Regions from separate parts of the Streptomyces sp. NPDC048291 genome, predicted to be linked through region 1. Evidence: riboswitches for the same ligand, from Rfam matches in the RefSeq annotation. Region 1 holds a riboswitch; each other region holds the start of a gene.

Region 1 (4,830 bases):
GCCGTACCCCGGGCCAGGGCGCAGGAGTGGGTCGACGAGGCGCTGGCGCGCGAACTGGGACTGCCCGAGCACGAGTAAGGGGCGGCCCGCCAGGAGGCCGCCCCTTACCCGTCGGTGCCGCCTCAGGCCACGGAGGCGATCCGCATCTTGATGTCGTCAGGGGAGAGCGCGCCCTTGGCCGTCACGTGGTCGCCGGACGACTCGCCGCGCAGCCGGCGCCCGATCCACGGGACGAGGTACTCGCGGGCCCAGTGCACGTCGTCGCGGCGGACCTCCAGGGTGCCGCGGGGCGGCAGCGGGGGCCAGGGCTGGTCGGGGTCGGCAGGTACCTCGACGCCGAGCACCTGCCCGGCGCGCAGCGCCACGCGCGTGTGCCCCTCGGGAGACAGGTGCAGGCGGTCGCCGTCCCAGGCGCGCCGGTCCTGCACGGTCTTGAGGGACCACAGGTCCAGGACCGGGCAGCCGTAGCGGTCGGCGATGGCCCGGACATGTCCGTTGTACGTGGCGATCTTGCCGCGCAGGTGCTTGAGGACGGGCACGCCCCGGGTGTCGAACCCGGTGGTCACCAGCACCGTGCCGACGGCCTCGGTCAGCTGGGCCACGGCCCGCTCGAACCGCTCCGCGACCTCGTCGGGGTCGGTGCCGGGGCGGATGATGTCGTTGCCGCCCGCGCAGAAGGAGACCAGGTCCGGGGCGAGTTCCAGGGCCTGCGGCACCTGGTCCGCCACGATCTGGTCGAGCAGTTTCCCGCGCACGGCAAGGTTGGTGTAGCCGAAGTCGCCCTCGGGCCGCCGGTCGGACAGCAGTACCGCGAACCGGTCGGCCCAGCCGACGAACGCCCCGTCGGGGCCGGGGTCTCCCACGCCCTCGGTGAAGCTGTCCCCCACCGCTGCGTACGACCCGATCACTGATGCATTGTCACTCTTCGAATCGTCTCCCACATCGGACCATGATTCACCTTCGACTGTGACCTACGCGACCGTAATAAGGGGTTGACGCTCGGTGAGATAAGACACCCTTAAATACTTTGCCAATCTTGGAATAAGGCCCTGAGCACCGGCGTTGAGGTGTCGACAAACACCGGAGGCCGGACCCGGGGATCGGGGGTCCGGCCTCCGGAGTGCGTGTCGGACCAGTGGGCGGCGCGCCGGGTCAGCCGACGGCGAGGCCCTTGGCGCGGAGGTAGGCGACCGGGTCCACGTCCGAGCCGTAGTCGGGGGTGGTGCGGATCTCGAAGTGGAGGTGCGGGCCGGTCACGTTGCCGGTCGCGCCGGAGAGGCCGACCTGCTGGCCCGCGGTCACGCTCTGGCCGACCGAGACGGACAGGGCGGAGAGGTGGCCGTACTGCGCGTAGTAGCCGTCGGCGAGCCGGATGACGACCTGGTTGCCGTAGGCGCCGCCCCAGCCGGCCGAGACGACCGTACCGGCGCCGACGGCCTTGACCGGGGTGCCGGTCGGGACGACGAAGTCGACGCCCGTGTGGTAGCCGCTGGACCACATGCTGCCGGCCACGTGGTAGCCGGTGCCGATGGCACCACCCGTGACCGGGAGGGCGAAGCCGGAGGCGGTCGCAACCGAACCTTCCGAACCGGCCGAGTCGTTCGAACCGGTCGTGCCGTTCGAGGAGGCCGAGGACGAGGACGCGGTCGACCTGGACGGCCGCGGGTCCGAGTGCACCCGTGAACGGGAGCCGGAGTCCGTCGTCGCGGCGTGCCGGCCGCCGAGGGTGAGCTTCAGGCCAGGGTGGATCAGCGAGGGGTTGTCGCCGACGGCCTCCCGGTTGTCGGCGTAGATCCGGTGCCAGCCGCCGTGGACGTGCTGGTCGCGGGCGATCTTCGAGAGATAGTCGCCGGACACCACCGTGTAGACGCGGTGCGCGGAATGCGCGGCACCGGAATTCCCCGCGGGCGCCTGCTTCACCGCGGTCTTCTCGATCACGGGAAGCGACTGCGTGGCCTTTTCGGAAACGGACTGCGGAGTGGCCGCGTGGGCACCGGTGGCCCCCATGAGCGGCAGAGCCAGCGCGGCGCCACCGGTTCCTGCGACGGCCATCGAGCGGGTGAAACGCTGGGACTTGGGGCGGCGGTGCTTACCCTTCGCGGGCATGGCGCATTCCTCTCCTGCGCCTGCGAGGTGAGCTGTCGGGTTCGGGCTGGAGCTGCCCGGCCACGCCGGAAGGCGTGGCTACACCCCTAGCCGTCCCGGGAACCGGAACAGGCGGTCATACCTGGTGGGTCCCCCGCTCCTGCCGGGCACGGGTGAGTGTGTGTGGGGACTCCGGGCGGCGGCAGGATTCGGCGTTCCGACCGGATGTGTGGCGAACGTAAGCGAGTGGGACGGACGTGGACAAGCATCCGTTTCCCGCCATCCGCGTTTCACTTGATCCGTTGTCGGAAATCCCGGTCACCCTCCGTGAATTCCGATCTTTTCGCCTTTCCAACCTTCTTGGAAAGCGCCGGAATTACGTGAACATGACGCGCGACGGACGGTCACGAATATGACGCTCCTCACGCACGTCATGCCACGTCCTCTTATTCCATGACGAGCTGGAACTAAGGTGTCAATTCGGGCAGATAGGTCAGATCCGCCGGAAACGGATGACTGCCGCATCCAGGTCACCCTTCAGCCCGGTGCGCAGCCCGTGATGCAACAGCACGGCACCCCCGTGCGATTCCCCCGTTTCGAGGCACTCGTACGACGCTGCCGGGTCGAGCCCCTGGAGCCGCAGCGCCGGCGCCGGCTCGCCGTAGCTCTGCGCCTGCAGCCAGGCGAGGACGACGGTCTCGTCGCCGAGCGTGTACTGCACCGCGCTGAGCCCGCCCGCCGGCGGCCGCAGCCGGAACTGGTCGCCGCGCTGCACCAGGGGCCTGATCTCCTTGTAGAGCTCCACCCAACGACCGGCCTCGGCGAGCTCCTCCTCGGTCCAGTCCGAGAGGTCGCCGCCGACACCGAGCGCCCCGGCCATGGAGCTGACGAACCGGAAACGCAGCGAGCTGACCCGGCCGTTGAGCTGGTGGTTCGGGCTGTCGGTGACCCAGGCGGACATCACCCGGGCGGGGTGGATCTGGCTGAAGCCGTGCTGGATGGCCAGCCGGTCCAGCGGGTCGGTGTTGTCGGAGGTCCACGCCTCGTCGGTACGGCTCATGATCCCTAGGTCGATCCGCCCGCCACCGCCGGAGCAGGACTCGATGGCGACGTTCGGGTGGGCCGCGCGGATCCGGTCGAGCAGGGCGTACAGCCCGCGCACGTGATCGACCCACAGGCGCTGCGGGTAGGGCTCGCCGGGCCAACCCGCGTCCGTGAAGCAGCGGTTGAAGTCCCACTTCACGTAGTCGATCGGGGCGCTGGACAGCAGGGTGTCGAGCTGCTGCCAGAGGTACTCCTGGACGTCCTCGCGGGCGAGGTTGAGGACGAGCTGGTTGCGGAGTTCCGTCCGCTTTCGTCCCTGCTGGTACTGGACCCAGTCGGGATGCGCGCGGTACAGGTCGCTGTCCGCGTTGACCATCTCGGGCTCGACCCAGATGCCGAACTGCATGCCGAGGGCGTGCACGTAGTCGGCGAGGGGCTTGAGGCCCTTGGGGAAGCGGTCGGGGTTGGGCGTCCAGTCGCCGAGGCCGGCGTGGTCGCTGGTGCGGGCGCCGAACCAGCCGTCGTCCACCACGAACAGTTCGACGCCGATCGCGGCGGCCCGGCGCGCGAGGGTGGCCTGCTGCTCCTCGGAGATGTCGAAGGTGGTGGCCTCCCAGGAGTTGAACAGCACCGGCCGGTCCTGGTCGGCGTCCGGGATGATGTACGCCCGCTGGTAGGCGTGCCAGGCGCGGCTGGCCCCGCCGAAGCCGCCGTCGGACCAGAGGCCCGCGAAGACGGGACTGGTGTAGGACTCGCCCTCGGCCAGCATCAGCAGGCCCGAGTCGTCGTAGCCGGCGCCGCCGGTGATCTGCACGCGCGCGTCGGGGAGTTGGGCGACCGCGATGCGCCAGGAGCCGGACCAGCCGAGGGCGCAGCCCCAGACCTCGCCGTGCTCCTCGGTGGCGTCGGTGTCGAGGGCGACCCAGGGCAGGTGCTGGTGGCCGGTGTGGCCGCGGCGGCTGCCGATGACCTTCTCGCCGTAGGTGAGCGGCGCACTGACCAGCCGGGACTCGGCGGCCCAGCGGCCGTGCAGCTGGGAGAGCCGCCAGCCCTCGCGGTCGGGGAGCGTCCAGGTGGCGGGGTCGGCGCGGAGCAGCTCCAGGCGCGCGTGTGCCTCGTTGCCGACGGTCACCCACCGCTCGACGACGTCGCCGCGCATCCGGTAGTGCAGGGTGATGACGATCCCGTCGTCCGTGAAGCGCAGCCGGAGCTCGTCCGCCTCGACCACGTAGGAGTCGAAGGTCCACTCGGTGCCCCGGCGCTCGTCGGTCCGCACGGACAGCGCGGGGCGGACGAAGCGGGGACCGCCCTCGACGGGGTACTCCTCACGGCCGTCCAGCGGGGACTCGAAGGGCCAGTAGCCGGGCAGCGCCCGGGTGCTGAGCTCCTCGGCGTCGGCGAGCCGGATCCTGGGGCCCCAGTGCAGGTGGAGCAGTTCGTCGGCCTCCGTCAGATGCAGCGCGTAGCTGCTGCCGGGGCCCGACAGGAGCCAGGTACGACCGTTTTCGGCGATGTCCACCATCGAGAAACCTCACACAGGGGCCAACAGATCCGCTCAAGCACCAACATCATCAAGGGCCACGGGCTCCGGAAGCAAGGGTCATGGGCCGCCGAGGCGGTGCCTGTGGACAACTCATTGCCCACGGAAACCGATGTCGTATGGTCGATCCAGTGCCCGTCGACGAGCAGCGCCGACGGGGC
Region 2 (4,830 bases), on a different contig from region 1:
CTTCCACGAGATGTCCCGGATCATCCGCACCCGCCACCCCTGGGACCCGCGCCTGCCGCGCGCCGCGCTCCCGCACGGGCCGGTACGGGTCCTGGGCCCGCTCTTCGGCCTGACCCAGGACTACATACGCAAGCATCTCGGCATCCGCTTCCGCGTCGACAACGGCCGCAGCGTCCGCGAACTGGGCCTCGCCTACCGGCCCGTCGAGGAGACCCTCCTGGACCACCACGAGAGCTGGCGCACCAGGCGGCGGAGGGTCTGAGCCCGGCCGCCGGGGACAGGAGGTCAGGCCGGGCGGATCACCCGGTGGATCGCCGACTCCCCGGCGTTGTAGATCGACTCCTCGCGGATGAGCGCCCCGGGGCTCGGGGCGTGCACCATCGCGCCGCCACCCGCGTAGATCCCCACGTGACTGTCGTCGTCGAAGAAGAAGACCAGGTCACCGGGTTCGACGGCGGCCAGCGTGATCGGGGTGCCGGCCAGCGTCTGCTCCGCCGCGGTGCGCGGCAGCGACACGCCGGCGGCACGCCAGGCCGCCTGGGTCAGGCTGCTGGCGTCGTACGCCCCCGGCCCGGTCGCTCCCCAGACACACGGCCGGCCGATCTGCTCCCGCGCGAACGCCAGCGCCTTCATCGCCTTGCCCGGCTCGGCCCCGGCGCCCGGCTGGACGAAGGCAGCGGGGTCGGCGTAGGCGCCGGGCGCCGGGGCGGCCGGGGCGGGCACCGGTGCGGCGACCTGCGCGGGTGCGGTCGGCAGGGGCGTGGTGGGGAGCGGGGGGGTGAAGACCGGGGCGGCCGGGGCGGGCGCGGCCATGGGCATCGCCATGGCGGGCGCGGCGGCCATCATCGCCTCGGGCGGCGCGGTCATGGCCGTCGGCATCGCGGGCATCGCGGGCGCGGCCGGTGCGGGGGGCGCTGCCATCGGGGCCTGCATCGGTGCTGCCATGGGCATGGGCATGGGCATGGTCATCGGCGCGGGCATCGCGGCGGCGGGCGCTGCCATCGCCGTCGGCATGGCCGTGGTGGCGGCGTAGGCGTAGGCGCCCTCGGCGGGCTGCATGCCTGCCGCGTAGGTGCCGTACATGTTGTCGGCGGCGGGTGCCGCGGCGAAGGGCGCGGCCGGCGGCATGGCGGCCATCGGGGCCGCGGGGGCCGCCGCGGGGTACGCGCCGTTGGCGTAGGCGGTGTCGGCGGCGGCCGGGGGGATGTCGGCGTAGGCGGCGGGCGCGTTCGGCGACATGACCCGATAGCCGCCGAGGTCCATCGGGGCGGGAGCGGCCGGGGGAACGGCGGGCGCCGCGGTCGGGAAGGCGCCGCCGCCGTTCATGGGGTCGGCGGTCGGGAAGGCGCCCGTGTTCGTGGGAGCCGCGGTCGGGAAGACACTCGTGCTCGCCATCGGGTCCGCGGTCGGGAAGACGCTGGTGCTCGCCATGGGATCCGCCGTCGGGAAGACGCTCGCGCCCAGGGGGTCCGCGGCAGGGAAAGTGCCCCCGTCGGCCGGGGTCGGCATCGGGAACGAGCCCGTGGCGCCCGGCGTCATGATGCGGAAGGAGCCGGAGTCCCCCGGGGACGGGGCCGGAGCCTGGGCGGCACCCGCGTCCATGGCCGGCCCGGTCTGGTAGGTCCCGCCGCCCGAGCCGCCCGGGGTCATGACGCGGAAGCCGGTGGAGTCGGCCGCGGCGCGGGGCGGGGTGCTGTCTGCGCTTCCGGGGGTCATGACACGGAAGCCGGTGGAGTCGGCTGCGGCGCGCGTCGGGGCGCTGTCGGCGCCCCCCGGGGTCATGATGCGGAAGGTGCCGGTGTCCGACGGGGACACGATCGGGATGCCGCCGGTCTCGGTCACCGCCGGGAGCGCGCGGGTGGCCGCGCGGGAGTCGGCCCGGAAGGAACCGCTGCCGGTGCGCTGGTTCGGTATGCCGACGGGGGGAGCCTGCCACGGCTGCGCCGGGGCCTGCGCCTCGGGCGTGGGCCAGGGGCTGGGCGCCGGCCCAGCGGCCTGGGCGACCGGGATCTGGACCGGGACCGGCGCCGGGTCGAGGGCGGCGATCGCGCGCTGCCCGGTGCGCTGGGACAGCACCTCGCGCGCCTTGGCGAGCTTGAGCTGGTTCTTGGTCTTGGAGGCACCCGGCGTGGGCCGCTGCGGCCCGGCGGCGGGCAGCGCCCTCGGCGCACCCGAAGGCACCGCGGGCACCGCCGCGGCGGGCCCCGCCGTCAGTTCCAGCCTCGGGCGCGACGGCAGTTCGCGGACGACCTCGATCTCGCTCTGCGCGGACGGCCCCGCGGTCAGCTCCAGCCGGGCCGGGCCGGAGTCCTCGAGCTGGCCGAGCAGGTCGGCGGCCATGGCGCTGAGGGGCCGGCGCGGGCCGGGCCGGTTGGGCTGCCGGTCGGTGGGCAGCGCGGCCGGAACGCTCGGCCCCAGCCTCGAACGCGCCCCCTCGAACCACTCCCTGGCGATGTTGTCGAGGCCCGGGTCGTCGCGACGGGTCCGTTTGAACAGCGGAACACCGCGTGAGCGCGAGCCCCCGCTCATCGCACGGGTGGCGTTGTAGTTCCCGGTGGCGTTCTCGGCCTGGTCGTAGAGGCTGTCGATCCGCTGTCGAACCTCGTCACGGCTTTCGGGCGCCATTGAGGGGTCGTGCTCCTTCCGTACTCCGCCTACCGGGTTAGCTGTCGGGTTCGGGCGGTCGAATCCGGAAGGCATGCCCTACGGCCGCTGTCCTTGCGGACGACCGGCCGATTCACCCCAGTGATCGGTTGGGTCCCCGGCTCCGGATCCGCCCCTGAGGGGCACCGGACTCGGCGGAGGCCGCGCGGCCCGACGGGAATCGCCGGGGGGAGCCGAACGGCTTGCCCGTCAACTTAGCCAACTTGTGTCACTCGTGTGAAGGTTGAAGTGGCTAATGTCCGATACGTATTTGTGATGTTCGTCTTAGCGTTCGGAACTCGACCGTACGGCACGGCATTTGGCGCGCATCCAGTGCATTCGCAGGGTCACCGAGGCGTTGCCGTCGGTCGCGTTCCGCCGCTTCCGGGACACCCGCTTCCTGTGAGGTCACCGTGAATTCGTGGGTCCGTTGAACACCGTGGCGCCGGCTGTCGTATTAGGCCGGGGATTTCCATGCCCGGCCGCCCACGACACGCAGGGGAACGACCTTGAGACGCAACAGGCGCAGACGCCCGACCGGCGCACAACGAGCGACCTTCGCAGCGGTCGCCCTGATGCTCGGCGGTGGAGGACTGGTCGCGGTGAACGTCTATGCCTCGGCCACCGAGAACGGCGGCGGCCAGGACCAGGTCGCCACCGGTCAGGTGCTGTCCGCGCCCACGATCTACTGCCCCGACATCGGCAGCAGGCTGACGGCGGTGCCCGACGGCGCCCGGGCCGACGTCGACCGTGAACTCGCCCAGCTGGACCAGCAGATCGCCGCCGCCTACCAGCAACTCACGCAGTCCGCCGCCGAGATCGAGCAGGACCCCGGCTTCGCCGGCCAGTCGATCATCGACCCGCTCAAGGAGAAGCGGTCCGAGTCGATCCAGCGCATCGCCGACGCCATCGGCCGCGAGGGCGACCGCCCGCAGGGCCTCGACGACCTCGCCGCCTGCACCCTGCGCTCCTCGAACCAGGGCGACGGGCAGTCGGCGACCCCGACCGGCGGCGCCACGCCGAGCCAGGGCGGCCAGGACAGCGCGGCGCCGAGCCAGAGCGCCGGCACCGGCGCCGGCGGCCAGGGCGGCAACGGGCCGGTCGCCGCCGACTACGCGGACATCACCTCGGTCCAGCCGAACGTCACGACCCCGGCCGAACAGTCCGGCGGCTCCACGGGCACCTTCTCCTCCAGCTGCGGTGTCAACGCCAACGGCCTGTTCAACTCGGACAACGTGATCGTCGCGCCCGGCGTCTCCAACGGCGCCCACCACTTCCACGACTACATCGGCAACCAGTCCAACAACGCCTTCGCCAGTGACCAGGACCTCGCGAACGCCGACACCAGCTGCGCGGACCAGGGCGACAGGTCCACGTACTACTGGCCGGTGCTGCGGCTGCAGAACGGCAAGCAGGAGCGGGACGCCGACAAGCCGGGCGGCGGCACCGAGGGCAACGCCGGGCAGATCGTCACGGCGAAGGAGGTCACGCTGACCTTCGAGGGCAACCCCACCTCCAAGGTCACCGAGATGCCGCGGCTGCTGCGCATCATCACCGGCGACGCCAAGGCGTTCGTCAACGGCCCGGCCAACGCCAACGCCTCCTGGAGCTGCACCGGTTACGAGAACCGGCAGCTCAAGGACAAGTACCCGCTCTGCCCCTCCGGCAGCGACGTCGTGCGCACGTTCAGGTTCCAGAGCTGCTGGGACGGCCGGAACATCGACAGCGCCAACCACCGCACCCACGTGGCGTTCGAGGCCGCGGACGGCAGCTGCCCGGCCGGTTTCGAGGCCATCCCGCAGCTGGTGCAGCGCATCGTCTACGCCGTGGACGCGCCGAGCCTCCAGGACGGCGGCCGTACGGTCCCGCTGTTCGCGGTGGACTCGTTCCCCGAGCAGCTGCACAAGCCGGTCACCGACCACGGCGACTTCATCAACGTCTTCGACGACAGCCTGATGCGGAAGATGGTCGACTGCATCAACTCCGGCCGCACCTGCGGGGCGGGCGCCGACGAGCAGCCGCCGACCCAGAGCGCGGAGCCGTCCCAGCCGAGCGACACCGCGAGCCCGGTCGAGCCGCCGGCCGAGTCGCAGAGCGCCGAGCCGTCCGAGCCGGCGACCCAGCAGCCGCCGTCCGAGCAGCCCCCGGCCGACCAGCCCTCGTCCGAGCCGCCGGCCGGCACCCCGG
Region 3 (4,830 bases), on a different contig from region 1:
GGAGCGGTGCGACATCATGCACTTGAAGCCGTTGCGCTGGGCGAGCTCGACGGCGTCCAGGGTCTCGGTCAGCGAACCGATCTGGTTCACCTTCACCAGCAGGGCGTTGGCGGTGCCCTCCTCGATGCCGCGGGCCAGGCGCTCCGGGTTGGTGACGAACAGGTCGTCGCCGACGATCTGCACCTTGTCGCCGAGCTTGTCGGTGAGGACCTTCCAGCCCGCCCAGTCGTCCTCGAACAGCGGGTCCTCGATGGAGACCAGCGGGTACGCGGCGACGAGCTCCTCGTAGTACTCGGTCATCTCCGCGGCCGAGCGGGACTTGCCCTCGAACTCGTACTTGCCGTCCTTGTAGAACTCGGACGCGGCGACGTCGAGCGCGAGCGCGATCTGCTCGCCGGGGACGTAACCGGCCTGCTTGATCGCCTCCAGGATGAGGTCGAGCGCGGCGCGGTTCGACTCCAGGTTCGGGGCGAAGCCGCCCTCGTCGCCGAGGCCGGTGGCCAGGCCCTTGCTCTTCAGGACCTTCTTCAGGGTGTGGTAGACCTCGGCACCCCAGCGCAGCGCCTCGGAGAAGGACTCCGCGCCGATCGGGGCGATCATGAACTCCTGGATGTCGACGTTGGAGTCCGCGTGCGAGCCGCCGTTGAGGATGTTCATCATCGGAACGGGCAGCAGGTGCGCGTTCGGGCCGCCGAGGTAGCGGAACAGCGGCAGGTCGGACGCCTCGGAGGCGGCGTGCGCGACGGCGAGGGAGACGCCGAGGATGGCGTTGGCGCCGAGCGAGCCCTTGTTGTCGGTGGCGTCCAGGTCGAACATGGCCTGGTCGATCAGGCGCTGCTCGGTGGCGTCGTAGCCGACGAGCTCCGGGCCGATCTGCTCGATGACGGCGAGGACGGCCTTCTCGACACCCTTGCCCAGGTAGCGGTTGGGGTCGCCGTCACGGAGCTCGATGGCCTCGAAGGCACCGGTGGAGGCGCCGGACGGGACGGCGGCACGACCCGTGCTGCCGTCGTCGAGGCCGACCTCGACCTCGACCGTGGGGTTGCCTCGGGAGTCCAGGATTTCCCGGGCTACGACGACGTCGATGGACGGCACGAGCATCTCCTTCTTGGGATGTGACGCTGGTTGTGCGGGGCGCACGCGGGCCTCGTCGGCCCTTGCTCAGCCTTGCGACTAGAGCCTAACCGTCCGAGGGCCGTCGGCCGGCACGACCGACCGGCCCGTGGACACACTGACGGTACTCATTGTTCACGCGCGGAACAAAGGGGGTCCCGATGAAGAACGGAAGAAGAGCGGGCCACGGAGCCTGACCGCAAAGAGAAACCCCGCCCCGGTGCGTTCGGGGGAAAACGCACCGGAGCGGGGGCTCGTGGGGGACGGGGGTGACCCTCACGTGGTCCCCACTATGGGGACCACGGCTGTGTGGGGGCTGTGGTTCAGCTGGGTCTTACTTCAGGTGCAGCTGCTGGCCCGGGTAGATGAAGTCGGCGTCGTCGACGATGTCCTTGTTCAGCTTGAACAGCGCCTGCCAGCCGCCCTTGACCTTGTGCTTCTCGGCGATCGAGCTGAGGGTGTCGCCCTTGACGACCTTGTACTCGCCGTCGCCCTTCTTGACCTTCTTGCCGGTCGGGGTGGTGACGGTCTTCTTGGCGGCCGGGCGCTCGGCGGAGCGGGAGGCGGCCTGGGTGTCGGTCGAGCGGGTGCCGGTGCTGCTGCTCGACGAGGAGCTGGTCGAGCCGGCGCTGCCGCCGGTGTAGGCGGCGCCGGACAGGCCCGTGCCGCAGACCGGCCAGGCACCCTTGCCCTGCGCGGCGAGGACCTTCTCGGCGATCGTGATCTGCTGCGCCTTGCTGGCCTGGTTGGCCTGCGCGGCGTACTGCGTGCCGCCGTACGCGGCCCAGGTGGAGGCGGAGAACTGGAGACCGCCGTAGTAGCCGTTGCCGGTGTTGATGGACCAGTTGCCGCCGGACTCGCACTGGGCGACGGTGTCCCACTCGGAGGCGGTGGCGGCGGAGGCGCTGCCGGCCGCCATCAGCGGCGCGGCGACGGCGACGCCGGTGACACCGGCGACGGCGATGGCGCGGACGGCCTTGGACGGACGGCGGTGCTTGCCCTTGCCGGAGAACAGCATGGATCGATCCCCTCACCGACGCCTGCGAGGTGAGCTGTCGGGTTCGGGCCGGTTGAGTTGCCCGGCCGCACACCGTGTGTCGGTGCGCGGCTTCACCCCGAGCCGGATCGGCGGCCTCAACCACCGGTCCCGGCACTTACCTTGGGTCCCCCGCTCCTGCCTACGGCGCATGACGCGACGACTGTTCCCGGACGGCCGCTGGCAGGACTCGGCGTTGCGACGGCCGGGGCTCGTGGTGACGAGCGGCCTTGACCGTAAACAGGCGATCCGGTGAATTTCAAAGATGATCAGGGCTTCTGAGACTCATCCCACACTTTCACCAAAACGGACATTCGGCTCGAAGCGGGGCGCCAACTCCCGCCGCTTTTCGCCCTATTCGCTGCCGAGTTTCAGGGTCTGACCGGGAGCGATGGCGTTCGGGTCGGTGCCGATGTCGGCCTTGTTCGCGTCGTAGAGCGCGCGCCATCCGCCGTCGAGGTCAAGGGAGTCGGCGATGGAGGCGAGGGTGTCGCCGTCACGGACGGTGTAGGTGCCGCTGTCGCGGGAGGCGTGCCGGCCGTTGGAGGCGGAGCCCTGACCGTTTGTCACGCTTTCGTCCGCCGAGCCGCCACGGTGCTTGCCGCCACTGCCGACGGCGCCCGTGTCGACCAGGCTCCAAGAGCCACCGGTCTGCCACGAATTGTCCGAGTCGTCGGACTCGGAGACGGCAGGGCTCCCGCTCGCCTTCGAAGCGTCGGCATCCGAGCCGGACTTGGACGATTCCGACTTGTCCGTCTTGCTGGACTTGCCGGAGCTGTCCGCCTTGGAGTCGCTGTCGGCACTCGCGCTCGGCAAGGGGGTGGCGGACTCGCTCCCGGAGTCCGCGGCGCCCGAGGAGGAGTCGGAACCGGAGGACGAGGACGAGTCCGACAGCCCCGAGGACGAGTCCGACGAGTCGGAGGAACCGGACGAATCACTCGAGTCGCCGAGGCCCGTGTCGACGTTCACCGACGCGTCGTCGGACGAGAGTCCGGCGATCAGGGCGCAGGTCCGCCAGGCCTTGGTGCCCTGGTCGGCGAGCATCTTCTCGGCGACCGCGATCTGCTGCGAACGGCTCGCCTGGTCGGGGGTGCCGGCGTACTCCAGGCCCCCGTACTCGCTCCAGTCGTCCAGGGAGATCTGGAGACCGCCGTAGTAGCCGGTGCCGTTGTCGGCGCTCCAGGAACCGCCGCTCTCGCACTCGGCCACCTGGTCCCAGGTGGAGCCGTCGGCCGCGCTGGCGTTCACCGCGCCGAGGAGCGGGAGGGCGATGGCGGAGCCGGTCACCCCGGCCGCGACGAGGAGCGCCGGAGCCTGGCGGGGGCGACGGTGACGACCGTTCCCGGAGAGCATGCGGAAACCTTTCGAGCGACAGCGGTGACCGGCACGGCGGGTCCCGCAAGGGCGCCGTACTGAGGGGTGAACGTATCGGCAGACGATCACTTGTCACAAGTTAATGCCGCGCAGATCACGTGAAGATCACAGACTTGAACGCTAATCATCTTTTGCCCGTAGGGGCAGGTGGAGGCTTCAGCGGCCGGTCGGCGTGAACTCCACGGGCAGCGTGCGCAGCCCGCGCATGATGAGCCCGCCGCGCCACCGCAACTCGCTCTCGTCCACCGCGAGTCGCAGGTCGGGAAGGCGGGTGAGGAGACCGGCGAGCGCGGTCTGCCCTTCCAGGCGGGCGAGCGGGGCGCCCAGGCAGTAGTGGATGCCGTGGCCGTATCCGAGGTGCTGGTTGTCCCGCCGGGCGAGGTCGAGGGTGTCCGGCTCGGCGAACCGCTCCGGGTCCCGGTCGGCCGCGGCCAGGACGACCAGGACCGGGTCGCCGGGGGCGATGTGCTGCCCGCCGATCGCGACCGGCTCGGTGGCGAACCGCCAGGTGGCCAGCTCCACCGGCCCGTCGTAGCGCAGCAGTTCCTCGACGCCGGTCTCCAGCAGCCCGCGCTCGCCGGCGGCCAGGGACTCCTGCAGGCGGGCCCGCTGCCCGGGGTGGGTGAGCAGCGCGTACGTGCCGTTCCCGATCAGGTTGACGGTGGTCTCGAAGCCGGCGAACAGCAGGATGAACGCCATGGCCGCGGCCTCGTTCTCGGTGAGGTGCTCTCCGTGGTCCGAGGCCCGGATGAGCCCGGAGATGAGGTCCTCGCCGGGACCTGCCTCGGCGGGCAGCGCCTCCCGCTTCCGGTGGATCAGCTCGGCCAGATATCCGCGCATCTTCTTCACGGACCGCGCGACCCCGCCCCGCGGCCCGCCCCCGTGCCGGATCATCATCCCCGCCCAGTCCCGGAAGTCGTCCTGGTCCTCGGGCGGGACGCCGAGCAGGTCGCAGATGGCGTAGATGGGCAGCGGGAAGGCGAACTCGTGGATGAGGTCGGCCTCGCCCCGCTCCGCGAACCCGTCGATGAGCCGGTCGGTCAGCTCACGGACCCGCGGCGCGAACTCGGCCACCCGGCGCGGGGTGAACGCCTTGCTCACCAGCCGCCGCAGCCTGGTGTGGTCCGGCGGGTCGATGTTGAGCAGGTGCGTCATCAACTCGGCCTTGCGCTCCCCGGGGATGCCGGTCTTCCCCTTGGCGTGCGCGGGCTCGTCGTGATGCGCCGAGTTCTTGGAGAGCCTCGGGTCGGCCAGCGCCTGCTTGGCGTCCCCGTACCGCGTGACCAGCCAGGCCTCCACCCCGCTGG

The links. Region 1 has a riboswitch for cyclic di-AMP ahead of ACGF5O_RS29260 (peptidoglycan DD-metalloendopeptidase family protein). Riboswitches for the same ligand answer to the same signal wherever they lie in the genome.
Region 2: linked by a shared signal. The riboswitch ahead of ACGF5O_RS31615 (NlpC/P60 family protein) and the one ahead of ACGF5O_RS29260 (peptidoglycan DD-metalloendopeptidase family protein) in region 1 are both predicted to bind cyclic di-AMP.
Region 3: linked by a shared signal. The riboswitch ahead of ACGF5O_RS38380 (transglycosylase family protein) and the one ahead of ACGF5O_RS29260 (peptidoglycan DD-metalloendopeptidase family protein) in region 1 are both predicted to bind cyclic di-AMP.

Annotation. Positions count from the first base shown of each region.
Region 1 is NZ_JBICZC010000011.1:184,324-189,153, reverse strand. Features, by position in the region: gene ACGF5O_RS29270 (TetR/AcrR family transcriptional regulator) at 1-78, shown strand, start outside; gene ACGF5O_RS29265 (SGNH/GDSL hydrolase family protein) at 123-908, opposite strand; gene ACGF5O_RS29260 (peptidoglycan DD-metalloendopeptidase family protein) at 1,153-2,106, opposite strand; cyclic di-AMP (ydaO/yuaA leader) riboswitch at 2,111-2,271, opposite strand; gene ACGF5O_RS29255 (alpha-galactosidase) at 2,579-4,651, opposite strand.
Region 2 is NZ_JBICZC010000012.1:215,668-220,497, forward strand. Features, by position in the region: gene ACGF5O_RS31610 (NAD-dependent epimerase/dehydratase family protein) at 1-262, shown strand, start outside; gene ACGF5O_RS31615 (NlpC/P60 family protein) at 286-2,625, opposite strand; cyclic di-AMP (ydaO/yuaA leader) riboswitch at 2,636-2,811, opposite strand; gene ACGF5O_RS31620 (DUF1996 domain-containing protein) at 3,219-4,830, shown strand, end outside.
Region 3 is NZ_JBICZC010000016.1:106,000-110,829, forward strand. Features, by position in the region: gene eno (phosphopyruvate hydratase) at 1-1,101, opposite strand, end outside; gene ACGF5O_RS38380 (transglycosylase family protein) at 1,448-2,131, opposite strand; cyclic di-AMP (ydaO/yuaA leader) riboswitch at 2,136-2,309, opposite strand; gene ACGF5O_RS38385 (transglycosylase family protein) at 2,504-3,502, opposite strand; gene ACGF5O_RS38390 (cytochrome P450) at 3,680-4,830, opposite strand, start outside.